Regions from separate parts of the Paenibacillus sp. A14 genome, predicted to be linked through region 1. Evidence: riboswitches for the same ligand, from Rfam matches in the RefSeq annotation. Region 1 holds a riboswitch; each other region holds the start of a gene.
What was found. A riboswitch is a leader RNA that binds a small molecule or an ion and turns the genes downstream of it on or off. The one in region 1 is predicted to bind cyclic di-AMP.

Region 2: it holds a riboswitch for cyclic di-AMP, as region 1 does, so the genes downstream of both, V4U88_RS26135 (TrkH family potassium uptake protein) here and V4U88_RS14360 (APC family permease) in region 1, are expected to answer to the same signal.
Region 3: it holds a riboswitch for cyclic di-AMP, as region 1 does, so the genes downstream of both, V4U88_RS25350 (C40 family peptidase) here and V4U88_RS14360 (APC family permease) in region 1, are expected to answer to the same signal.
Region 4: it holds a riboswitch for cyclic di-AMP, as region 1 does, so the genes downstream of both, V4U88_RS23025 (3D domain-containing protein) here and V4U88_RS14360 (APC family permease) in region 1, are expected to answer to the same signal.

What each region holds. Positions count from the first base shown of each region.
Region 1 covers NZ_JBAGJD010000004.1:642,324-645,359, reverse strand. The annotation lists gene V4U88_RS14360 (APC family permease) at 1-1,660, opposite strand, end outside; cyclic di-AMP (ydaO/yuaA leader) riboswitch at 1,796-1,992, opposite strand; gene thiD (bifunctional hydroxymethylpyrimidine kinase/phosphomethylpyrimidine kinase) at 2,205-3,023, opposite strand.
Region 2 covers NZ_JBAGJD010000022.1:13,998-17,033, reverse strand. The annotation lists gene V4U88_RS26140 (CPBP family intramembrane glutamic endopeptidase) at 1-1,427, opposite strand, end outside; cyclic di-AMP (ydaO/yuaA leader) riboswitch at 1,713-1,872, shown strand; gene V4U88_RS26135 (TrkH family potassium uptake protein) at 1,951-3,036, shown strand, end outside.
Region 3 covers NZ_JBAGJD010000018.1:46,512-49,547, reverse strand. The annotation lists gene V4U88_RS25355 (C40 family peptidase) at 4-480, opposite strand; cyclic di-AMP (ydaO/yuaA leader) riboswitch at 487-624, opposite strand; gene V4U88_RS25350 (C40 family peptidase) at 867-1,358, opposite strand; cyclic di-AMP (ydaO/yuaA leader) riboswitch at 1,361-1,495, opposite strand; gene V4U88_RS25345 (hypothetical protein) at 1,717-2,547, opposite strand; gene V4U88_RS25340 (M1 family metallopeptidase) at 2,705-3,036, opposite strand, start outside.
Region 4 covers NZ_JBAGJD010000012.1:94,636-97,671, reverse strand. The annotation lists gene V4U88_RS23035 (HD domain-containing protein) at 1-14, shown strand, start outside; gene V4U88_RS23030 (TatD family hydrolase) at 27-818, shown strand; cyclic di-AMP (ydaO/yuaA leader) riboswitch at 1,012-1,219, shown strand; gene V4U88_RS23025 (3D domain-containing protein) at 1,478-2,614, shown strand; gene rnmV (ribonuclease M5) at 2,766-3,036, shown strand, end outside.

The sequences.
Region 1 (3,036 bases):
TATGCTCGACCGTGTCGATAAATTTGGTCAGCGGCTGGATGATGCTCCGGTACTGCGAATAGATGGTCACCAGGCGGATATCGGGCTGCCACAGCTTCCACTTCTCTTCAAACTGCTTCTCCGCTTCCTTATCGAAAGCCACATATACCGCGATAATTTGATCGGGCTTTAAGGATTTGGCATAGTTCAGCGTATTCTCCACCACATGCGTAATTCCGGCGACCGGAATAACGAACACATTGCCATTAACGCGAGCCGCAGGCTCGCAAGTGGTGATGCGAAGCTGATCGCCGACGGCCTCATAGTGCTTATGAATTTTGTGAAAGACCATGACGATCGCCGGTAAAAAAATGAGTGCGGGCCAAACCTGCGTAAACTTCGTAATGAAAAACATCATCATGACCGTAAAGCTGATCACCGCGCCTACCGCGTTAATGGTGAGCTTTACTCTCCACCCTTCGGGTTTCTCCCGGATCCACTTCACCAGCATCCCGGCCTGCGCCAGTGTGAACGGGATAAAAACCCCGACCGCATAAAGCGGAATCAAATGCTCGGTCTGCCCTTTAAACACGATAATCAGTAAAATCGAAGCCGCCGCCAGAAACACAATTCCGTTCGAATAGCCAAGGCGATCTCCGCGAACGGTGAACATCCGGGCGATATATTTATCCTTCGCCAGGTTGACCGCCAGCAGCGGAAATGCCGAATACCCCGTGTTCGCGGCAAGGACGAGAATCATTGCGGTGATTCCCTGAATCGCGAAATACATCCCGCCTCTGCCGAAGGTTGCCGAGGCGATTTGCGAAACGACCGTTTCCTCGCCTTTTGGCGAGATGCCGTAGTAATACGCGAGCCAGACGATTCCGGTAAACAGCAAAGCCAGCAGAATGCCCATCGCCGCCAGGGTTTTGGAGGCATTCCTCGGGGCGGGGTCCTTAAAATTCGGGATCGCATTGGAGATTGCCTCCACCCCGGTCAAGGCCGAACTCCCGGACGCAAAAGCCTTCAACAGCAAAAACAAGGTCAGCCCGGCGACAGGTGTACCGATCGGGGCGTGCAGATCGCTCGGGACCTGGCCGGTCATAATCCGATACAATCCCGCACCGATCGTTATGAAGATGATCAGGACGAACAAGTACACAGGATAAGCCAGAATGGAAGCCGACTCGGTAATGCCGCGCAGGTTGAGAACGGTAATCAGCACAACCAGCAGGCAAGCGATCAGCACATTATAAGGATGCAGCGACGGAAAGGCGGAAGTAATGGCGTCCGTCCCCGCCGAAATGCTGACCGCCACCGTCAAAATATAATCGACCAACAGGGCTCCGCCCGCCAGCAGGCCCGCATTGACACCAAGGTTCTCCTTCGACACCACATAGGCGCCGCCGCCGTGCGGATAAGCGAAAATCACTTGTCTGTAGGACAGGACGAGAGCCGTCAGCAGCACGAGAATTCCTACGGCAATCGGGATGGAATACCAAAAGGCCGCCGCCCCGATGGCCATCAGCACAATCAGGATCTGTTCGGGACCATAGGCGATGGAGGACAGGGCATCCGAAGACAGAATCGCCAGCGCTTTCGTTTTACTGAGCCTTTGTTCCCCCAGTTCCGTAGACTTCAGCGGCTGACCGATGAGCACTCTTTTTAGCATGGTAAACATAACTGCAACACCTCATAGTTGGTTTAAGATAGAATACCCATTTTCTTCGGAAAAAAAGCATAGGGGAGCACAGCAAAAAACCACAGAGGTCAGAACCCCTGTGGTCCATGTCATGTCTGCATGGTCACAGTATCATCCTCTCCCGAACTACGCTTACGAGGTTAGCTGTCGGATTAGGGTGGCGAGAATCACCCCTCCGCGAAAGCCCTGACTGAAAGCTGCCGCGGATTCACCCCCTGCCGCTTTGATTTGGCCGATACTCTCCCGGCCAAACGTTGACGACAAATCGGTTCCCCCGTTTTCCCTTACTGGAAATTCAGCGAATTTTGATATGAAATCCATGAGTGAATATACTCCTTTCACTTATCCGTGTAAAACCCTGGATGTGCCCGATTTCACGAAACATTGACCCAAAAGGGTTCGTTTAAGCGCTTACTTCCCTTGTTTTCATTTCCTTTCATGATTTATCAGCCCCCGTCAAATGTAAAAAAAGGTCCCGCTCTCCGCACAGGAGAACAAGACCTTTAAATGAAGAATCCTGGTTTTATTGCTCGCCGTTCAAGCGATACCCCGCGTGAAAAACGGGACCTACAAATTCGTTAAATGCGTATCCGGAGCGGATCGCGGCCGTCACGAATTTTTTCGCTTTCTCCACCGCCTCCTTGACCGGCATGCCGCAGGCCAGCCCGCCGGTTACCGCGGCGGCAAACGTACAGCCCGCGCCGTGGTTGTGGGCCGGTTCGATTTTATCGCTCTCCAGGATCGTAAATTCGGAGCCGTCGTAGAATATGTCAAGCGCTTTTTCGCCCTCGAGAGCCTTCCCGCCTTTGATAACGACGTTCCGGGCCCCCCGTTCCCGAATTCGTTTCGCCGCTTCCTTCATATCCGCCACCGAGGTCAGACGCCCCATTCCGGACAATACGCCGGCTTCGAACAGGTTCGGCGTGGTCACGGTTGCCAGCGGCAACAGAGAATCGCGGATCGCATCCGCGCTTTCGGGATTCAGCACTTCGTCCTCGCCCTTGCAGACCATCACCGGGTCGATGACGACATTTTGCTGCCGATTCCGCTTAATGCAGGCTTCCACGACTTCGATGATCGCCACGCTGCCCAGCATTCCCGTTTTCATGGCCGCAACGGGCCCGCCGGCAAATACGGTCTTCAGCTGTTCGGCAACGAGGGCCGCATCCACCGGATATACGCTGTGATGCCAGCCGCGGTCCGGATCCATCGTCACGATGGTGGTCAACGCGCTCAATCCATAGGTCCCGTATTCCTCAAAGGTCTTCAAATCCGCCTGGATTCCCGCCCCGCCGCTGGAATCGCTGCCGGCTATCGTCAATGTTTTCAGTATGGTTGTCATGTCCATTACCCCT
Region 2 (3,036 bases), on a different contig from region 1:
AGCAAGCCGATGAACAGCAGCTCGATCGGCCGGGAAATCACCGGATAGATCGGATACAGCGTGTGGCCGAAGGCCCAGATCAGCGTGGTGATGATGCTGGCGGCCAGCGTGCTGCGGAACATTTTTTTCAGCATCGGTATTCCGAACAGCCGGTAGACGGCCTCTTCCCCAATTCCAGCTACCCAGGCCAGCAGCGGGAGGAGTGCCGGATAGAGCATATTATAAGGCGACTGGGTGGCATCGGTCGTGGACCATGTATGAATCGTGCGTTCAAGAATGAAGAAGATGACCGATTGCACGCCGAGCAGGATCAACGCCCAGGCATAGCCGTCCGCCATGGATGACAGCACATGCCGCCCATATCCGCGTTCTTTGGCCCGGGCCCACAGGTTGATTCCCTGCTTGCGCCAGAGTCCGTCACCGCCGACGAGAGAGAAGTAGATCGACGCGGCCAGAATCAGCGTGACGAGCCCTTGAACAACGAGTCCGAATATCAGGAGCGCACCGTCAACGCCTTCCGATTCCAGGAACGGCAGCATATTCAAAGCCGAGCCCATCGAGATCAGAAAATAGACAGAAGCGAGCACGATCCCGCGTTTGAATGAAGTATAGGCTCGCGTTAGGGCGCTGTATACAATGGCAAGAATTCCGAGTACGAACGTGAACAAGGCATAGCCCGCATAAGTTAGCCAATTGGCGATGGTCGTCTGCCGTTTCACATAGTTGGTATGGTTTTGCGGTACCTCAAAATAGCTGGTGATTTCCGCAACTTGCCGATCTTTAAAGCTGATATCCATTTGGGCCCGGGCGTCGCCGATTTTGTAATCGTTAAATGTTAACCGGAGCCCGGAGGCGGTTTCGTCTACCGCAGGAGCGCCTTGCTCGCCGTACCCGAGCGCCTTCAGATAGGGCTGGGCCAGCTCGACTTTTTCGTCCAGGCCAAGCAAGAGTCCCTCGCTGCTTTCCAGCTCATTTGGCGGGGCGAGGAAGTCGGTTTTCGGAATCTTTTTAAATCCGACCGCCTTTCCCGTCGTCATATGTATGTCGATAGTAACCCCGTCCCACCCTTCGTCGGACAGGCCGAAATAAACGCGGAACACATCATAAGGAAACTGCTTGTCATATTTCTCCAGGTAATCCTTCATTAACTTCTCTTTGGTCAAATAACCGTAAACTTCGGCCCGGGTCTGATAAGTGACGATGACTTCTTCTCCGGGAGAAACCCCGAGTTCGTCCTGCGCAAACTTAAGGGCGGCCGCTTTGGCCTGGTCCTTGGTGAGCACCTGCGCCGATTGTTCCAGCTGCAGGGTTTCGGAGGCCGTTGAAGGGTAGATTTGGAGAAGAACAAACAAAATCAATCCCAGGGCGGCAAGCCCCCACAAGGTTCCGTTCTTCATCCGGCGCCGCGGTTTTAGGTCGGAATACATGTCAAAACTCCTTTTTGATTTTTTGGAATCCGTATGATTTTGACAAATCGATGTCACAGTAAAAGATAACACAGGGGGCGGCGCTTCGCCATAGATGGAGGAGAAAATGTGAAAATGCGCAATAACGTTGGGAAAGCAAAGCATGGCTTAGATAAAGGGATACCATAAAGCTTGTTTCCTCCCTTTTCGGCGTTTATCGCATAATTTCATCGAAATATCACTTTGTAGTGCGGCCGAATAAGGCTTATAATCCTTTTGACGAAAATGCAATGAAAATAATGAAACTTCATAAATTGGCCGAATTTCTTTTGAAAACGGGGGAACCGATCTTTAGGGGTGAATTTCGCTTCCGGCAAGCATTCTCGCTTGTTGCGACGGCGAATAGGGCAGACCTAGCAAGCCCGAATCCGTCAGCTAACCTCGTAGGCCTTTGCTGCAGGGACCAATCAAAAGGCATTGGATTTCCAGTGCTTTTTTTTCTTTTGTACTTTTTTGTCCAATATACAAAATGAGGTGAACCGCCTTGCTTTCCAAATGGTTTAAATTCTCCCCGCCGCAGGTTCTGGTGCTGGGATTCGCGGCCATTATCCTGCTCGGGTCTTTTCTGCTGATGCTTCCGGTTTCCAGTACAACCGGAGAATCGCTTCCCTGGATCGATGCGCTGTTTACCGCGACCTCGGCAACTTGTGTAACCGGACTTGTGGTGGTGGATACGGGCACTTATTTTTCCACGTTCGGACAGGTAGTCATTATGTTGCTGATTCAGGTCGGGGGCCTGGGGTTTATGACGATGGCCACGCTGTTCTCTCTCGTGTTGAAGCGGAAAATCTCGCTAAAGGACCGTCTGTTGCTTCAGGAGGCGATGAACCAGAATACGATGGAGGGCATCGTCCGGCTGATTCGCAAAGTCCTGCTTTACTCGCTGATCATTGAGTCCGGCGCCGCTCTTGTGTTTGCGATTCGCTGGTCCTTCGATATGCCGCTCGGCCGGGCGATTTATTACGGGATTTTTCACGGCGTCTCCATGTTCAACAATGCCGGATTTGATCTGTTCGGGGAATACCGGAGCCTGACCCAATATGTTAGCGACCCGGTCGTCAACTTCGTCGCGATGTTTCTTATCGTGTCGGGGGGAATCGGGTTTATCGTTGTATCGGATTTGATCGAGTTCCGGAAGCGCCGCAAGTTCTCGCTGCATACCAAAGTGGTGCTTTCGATGACCACCGCTTTGATTTTGGTGGGGGCTCTGGTGATATTCATTTTTGAATTTACCAACCCCAAGACGCTTGAGCCGCTGGGATGGGACGGGAAGTTTTTGGCTTCCTTCTTCCAGTCGGTGACGCCGAGAACGGCGGGAGCCAATACGCTGGATATCGGGGCGCTGCGGCAGGCCACCCAGTTTTTTATCATTATTCTGATGTTTATCGGCGCCTCGCCCAGCTCGACGGGGGGCGGCATCAAGACGACGACATTCACGATTCTTGTGGGTGCCGTGATTTCCATGATCCGGGGGCGGTCGGATCTCGTGCTGTTCCGGTACCGGCTGGCCCAAGAGCGTATTTTCAAGGCGGTTACGATCACTATGCTGGCGCTTTTTCTCGTCGTCGCT
Region 3 (3,036 bases), on a different contig from region 1:
GGGTCATGATTCTGCGGCATATGTGGAATAACCGGTTTTGCTGAGAATTCTTTTGGCCCCGACATATTTTGATTTATAGTAACTGCTGTTTAATTTATCCGTACGAATTCCTTTGGATGAAGAGGCGTGCGCAAATTTCCCCTCACCGATGTAAATGCCGACATGGGATACTTTATTCTTGCCCAAGGTATTGAAGAATACGAGATCCCCCGGCTTTAACTGGCTTTTGGCGACAGGCGTGCCTTGTTTGTACTGGGCTGAAGAGACCCGGGCGAGCTTGACCCCCATCTGCTTGAACACATATCTCGTAAATCCGGAGCAATCAAATCCGCTTGTGGAGACACCCCCGTATTTATAAGGCGTTCCGTAAACAGAGTTAACCACGCTGTTCAAGGTCGTGTCTTCGGCCGATACGCTCCCTGTCCCCAAGGTGAACAGAATCGCCAAACTTGTCGCTGCTGCTGCAAATGTCTTTCTCATGATGTAAAGTTCTCCTTCCAATGCCTGCGAGGTTAGCTTGAGGATTCGGTTGAAGGTTCCCTATGATTCCTATGTATCGGTAATCAATTCACCCAAAATGGTTCCCCCGTTTCCCGGGTGCCGGGAATTCGGCTAGTCTAGTTGAATGCACCCAAAGTTGTGACGTGGCGAACAATGTTTACAAAGTTGTTACTATTTACTTTGGTTATTGTACCAAGCCTAACTTGCTTTGGCAAGCTATTCTAGGGTTGCCGGATATTTTAATTCTATTGTCCTGTTTATGCCGGGGAGAGACGGGTAATTTCTCCTAAACGGGATTTCCCAAACAGCCATGAAAAAACCCGCAGTCTACGACTCGAAAGAATCGCTGCGGGCCTTTGCCGGAATTATTCTACATCGTCATGCTCTTGGGAGTCGGTGGTGACTTCTTCGTACTTATCGGTACTCAGAATCCGTTTCGCTCCGACATAACGCTGTACATAATACTTCTCACTCAGTTTGCTGATGACTACGCCCTTGGAAGAAGATGCGTGGGCAAACTTGCCATCACCAACATAAACGCCGACATGAGAAACGCCTTTACCGGAAGTGTTGAAGAACACGAGATCGCCGGCAATCAGCTCTTCCTTCTCTACGGCCGTTCCCATCTTGTATTGGGCACCGGATTGATGGGGCAGTTTAATACCGATCTTCGAAAAGACGTACATGGTAAATCCGGAACAATCGAAGCCGGACGTTGTAGTGCCGCCGGAAGAGTACTCCGTTCCCAAGGCCGTATCGATGACGCCGTCCAACGTGGAATCGGCGAAAGCGCTCCCAGTGCCAACGGAGAAAAGAATGGCCAGACTTACTGCTGCTGCGGTCAACTGTTTCTTCAAGAAAATGCTCCTTCCAATGCCTACGAGGTTAGCTTAAGGATTCGGTTGAAGGTCCCCTATGATCCCTCTCTTGCGAGATCAATTCACCCAAAGTGGTTCCCCCGTTCCCCGCCAAGGGAATTCGGCTGTAGTTTACATCCGATTTACTTACATATTCGACACCCGACATGATTCTCCTGCCAAGGTGACAAAAATAATTACAAAATCGTTACTGAATTGTGCTGTTGCTATTGTAACAAAGGCAAGTATATTTTGGCAACGGCTATTTAGCAAGATTCAGAGGCGAAAACACAGGGAAAAGCCCCCGCTTTTCCGCGGAGGCCTTGTGGTGCAAGGGATAGACAAAGATGAAAAAAATTTAACCTTTATGTAACTTGGTCTGCCAGAGTTCATATTGAGAGGATATACTCCAAATTTGAAATAGGCTGCGGATAAAAGGATAGGTTTGCTGTAAAACCATGGCGGCCAACCCGGTCCAGATCCAAGAGAAGGCCCCGCAGATGAGAAATAAGACGGCTCCGGCCGTGCCGAGGATGAGGGAGATGGCGATGCCGGGCAGCAGGTGTCTGAGGCTGATTAGAAGGGAGTTCCAAACTCCCGTCTTGAACAGATAGCCAAATTGGGAGAACAATAGGAGCTGGCGAATGAGCCAGCCGTAGGCCGCCCACCCCAAAAGCAGCCCGATGATCGCCAGCAGGGGGCCCAGACGGCCGCCCCCCGGGATGAGCCAAGGCCAGAGGGCCGCTAACTTCGGGATGATCCATAACCCCGGCAGGGCGAGCAGAATCAGCTCCAGCAGGAAAAAGAGAGTGACCGGCTTCCAGAATTCCTTCATGCCGCGGAAGAGCGGAAGCCCGGCCCCTTGCTCCTCCGGAGGTTTCATGCCGTAAAGAATACCGGCTTGAAACAACGGGGTCATCAGCAGACGCAGGGCAATCAGGCCGAACAGCATCCACAAATACTGGTGGATCGCCGGGCTCCGTCCGAGCTCGATTTGTCCCTCGATCAAGTAAAGAACCTGGCTCAACTCATTCGGTGGGGGATCGGGATACCGCGACAGCAAGGCGATCACGGCCGAGTGAATTAGCCGGTAGAAGAACAACCCCCAAAGCAGCTGGTACAGAAACAGGATGATCACAGAGGGAAATTGGCTTCGAACAAGCCCCCATCCATTCCGTACGTAGGTCATTATTTTCCCTCCTAAAAGTTTTGTGAGCGTTACATCTTAGAGATAGCTGCGTACAAAACTTACTTCGAAAGCATAGGCCTGGTTTTGTGAGCGTTACATCTTAGAGATAGCTGCGTACAAAACTTACTTCGAAAGCATAGGCCTGGTTTTGTGAGCCCTACCAGACGAGCGTCCCCAGCAGCGCTTCCAGCAGTTTTACGACGCCAAGCGTAGCCCGGGTGCCGGTTGGCTCGGCAATTTCGGCCCTCATGTAATTGTTGATGTGTTTGTTCTCGAGAACCAGCGAATAATCGGGATCGACCTGCACCCAGTCCAAAGGTTCTTTATACTGCAGCTTCATCTGAACGGTTCCACCTTCGCCGTTCCAGACTTTGCGGACCGTATGTCCGTCCTTGAAGCTGAAGAGAAGCGGAATTTTGGGGGCGTTTCCGCCCCGACGGCTTAAAGTAACCTTTGATTCATACAGGGGCGCCCCGTTCTTGTTGGCGA
Region 4 (3,036 bases), on a different contig from region 1:
AACAGGGAACGTAGGAGGGACAACCCATGGAACTATTTGATACACATACGCATATGGATGCGCCCCAATTTGACGAAGATCGTCATGAAGCGATTGAACGCGCTTTGGCGCAAGGCGTGACGCGGATGATCAACATCGGTTTTAACCGCGATACGATTCCGACGACGATGAAGCTGGCGGAGACCTATGACTTCATTTATGCGGCGGTAGGCTGGCATCCGCAGGACGCCATTACGATGAAAGAAGAGGATCTCGACTGGATTGCAGAATTATGCAAACATGAAAAGGTTGTCGCTATCGGGGAAATCGGCCTGGATTACTATTGGGATACGTCTCCGAAAGAGGTTCAGCACGAGGTATTCCGCAAGCAAATCCGGCTGGCCAGAGAGCTGGGAATGCCGATTTCCATACATAACCGGGATGCCCACGAAGACGTTGTTCGGATTCTGCGCGAGGAGCGGGCGAACGAGATCGGCGGGGTCATGCATTCCTATTCGGGCAGCTGGGAAATTGCCAAAATGTGTCTGGATTTGGGATTTCATTTGTCGTTTGGCGGACCGATTACGTTTAAAAATGCAAAGCAGCCCAAAGAGGTGTTGGCGAAGACGCCTTTGGACCGATTGCTGATCGAGACAGATTCCCCATATCTTACTCCACATCCATTTCGTGGAAAAAGAAACGAGACGGGTCACGTCCGATTGGTCGCCGAGGCCGCTGCCGAGTTAAAGGGGATCTCGGTGGAGGAAATTGCCGTTATTACGACCCAAAATGCGCTGGAACGATTTGGTATCCCGAGTAATCGGGAGAAAAACCGATGAAAAAAAGAGCATTTCGGAAAGATTAATGCTTTTTAACCAACTCCAGTGAGTATATTACATTTTTTTAACCAATTATTAAAATAAACGTTGTTGATTCGTCCTTTACAACATGCATCGAAACAGGATAGAATCTTTTCAGTAATCGATTTGGGGTCGTTAACATGCCGTTGACGATTCCGTTATATGGTTCCATGAACCAGTCTCGCTGAGTCTCCGAACATGGAGAACGGGGGAACCGACTACAGTGCCGAAGGGATATCCATCCGGACTGTAATTGATTTCTTTATCGGGTCTTTGGGGTGAATTCAAGGTCATTGCGCCGTGAGCGAATGACGGAGAAAGGGCGGCTCTCTGCGTCCTAACCCGACAGCTAACCTCGTAAGCGTACTAAGAGAGGGCAAACTCGTGCATCCTATTACACCCAGACATTCGGAAGCCACGAAAGAGAGCCTCTTACTCTTTCTAAGGCTTCTTTTGTTTTGAATAAACGTAATAGGGTCATCATACTGTGTTAAACAGGAGGTGACTTGATGCCGGGTAGACTGGAACGGGATGCGGAATGCGGCTTTCATTAGGCATTTCGTAAAAATGAAATGTAGTCACGTCATATGTAACACGATTCGACCTAGACGGCGGGACTATGAAGGAGGACGGAAGAAATGGGCATTTTCCGCAATGAGGAATCCCATGAATCGCGCTCATCCAGCATGTCTTACGCAATGCGGTGGAAACAAGAACATCTACGTCAGATTTCGGTCGTCGGAATTTTGTCCATCGCGGTAGTTCTCATCATCCTGATTTGGTTTTACAGCCAAAGCAACAAAAAAGTATACTTGGTTGTTGACGGGCAGAGTCAGCAGATCGAAACCCGGAAATCGCTGGTCAATCAAGTGCTGGAAGAGCAGTCCATCGTTTTGAAGCCGGAGGATAACGTATCTCATTCCCTGGCCAGTTCGATTCAAGACGGGGACCGGATTGTCATCCATCGCGCCGTGCCGGTCAAGGTAAGCGTGGATGGAACGACAAAGACCCATTTCACGACACAGGATAGTGTCCGGAAAGCAATCGAGGAACTTGGCGTCACTTTGGGGCAGGAAGATAAAGTTACACCGGCCTTGGACAGCAAAGTCTCGGCGAACTTGAACATCAAGGTCGTCCGCGTTACCAGACATAAAATACAGACTACGCAAAACGTTCCTTTCACCGTGGTGAAAACCTCCGACAAGAATCTGCTCAAAGGAACGACAAAGGTGATGTTCCCCGGGAGCGAAGGCGTTGTAGTCCATAACATCGAAAAAGTGTATGAAGACGGAAAGTTCGTGTCCAAACACTGGCTCGGCAAAGAGGTCAAAAAGGCAGCTTCGCCGAAAGTCGTTGCCGTGGGCACGAAGAAACCGACAGCAGTCGCATCCGCCAGCATTTCCCGCAGCGCCAACGCGGTTAATATCAGCGGCCTTACGACGAAAGGCGGCGTCTCTTTTAAATATAAAAAAGTGCTCAAAAACGTGACTCTTACGGCCTACTCCGCCGAGGAGGACGGCATCGGCACGCGCACGGCTTCCGGTACCCGGGTAGCGGAGGGAAGAACGATCGCGGTCGACAAGGATGTCGTTCCTTTGGGATGGTGGGTTTATATCGAAGGGGTCGGTTTCCGCAAGGCTGAGGATACCGGCGGAGCCATCAAAGGCCACAAAATGGATGTGTATTACGATTCCTTGAAATCGGCGAAGAATTTTGGACGCAAAAAAGGCCGGACCGTTTACGTCATCGGACCGACCAAACCGGAATTGAACTGACCGGAGCGTTTACTTTGCCTTGGGAATGGGATAATATTAGGATGATGAATAAGACGCGGATAAGAAGAGGAGAAATCCTCTTCTTTTTGTTATTGTGATGATGGAAGCTATCAGCGGTCTTTAAACCAAAACGAAAGAGGTAAGTGCGGGGATGATCAAGGAGGTCATTGTGGTCGAGGGCCGGGACGATACGGTCGCCGTCAAGCGGGCGGTGGAGGCCGACACGATTGAGACGGGAGGGTCGGCCATTAATGAGGCGACCCTACGCAAAATTGAGTTGGCTATGGAACGCCGGGGGGTCATTATTTTCACCGACCCGGATCATGCGGGGGAGCGGATCCGCAAAATCGTGGCGAAGCGGGTACCCGGCTGCAAGCATGCTTTCCTTCGGGAAGCGGACGCGACGAAGGCCGGCGACATCG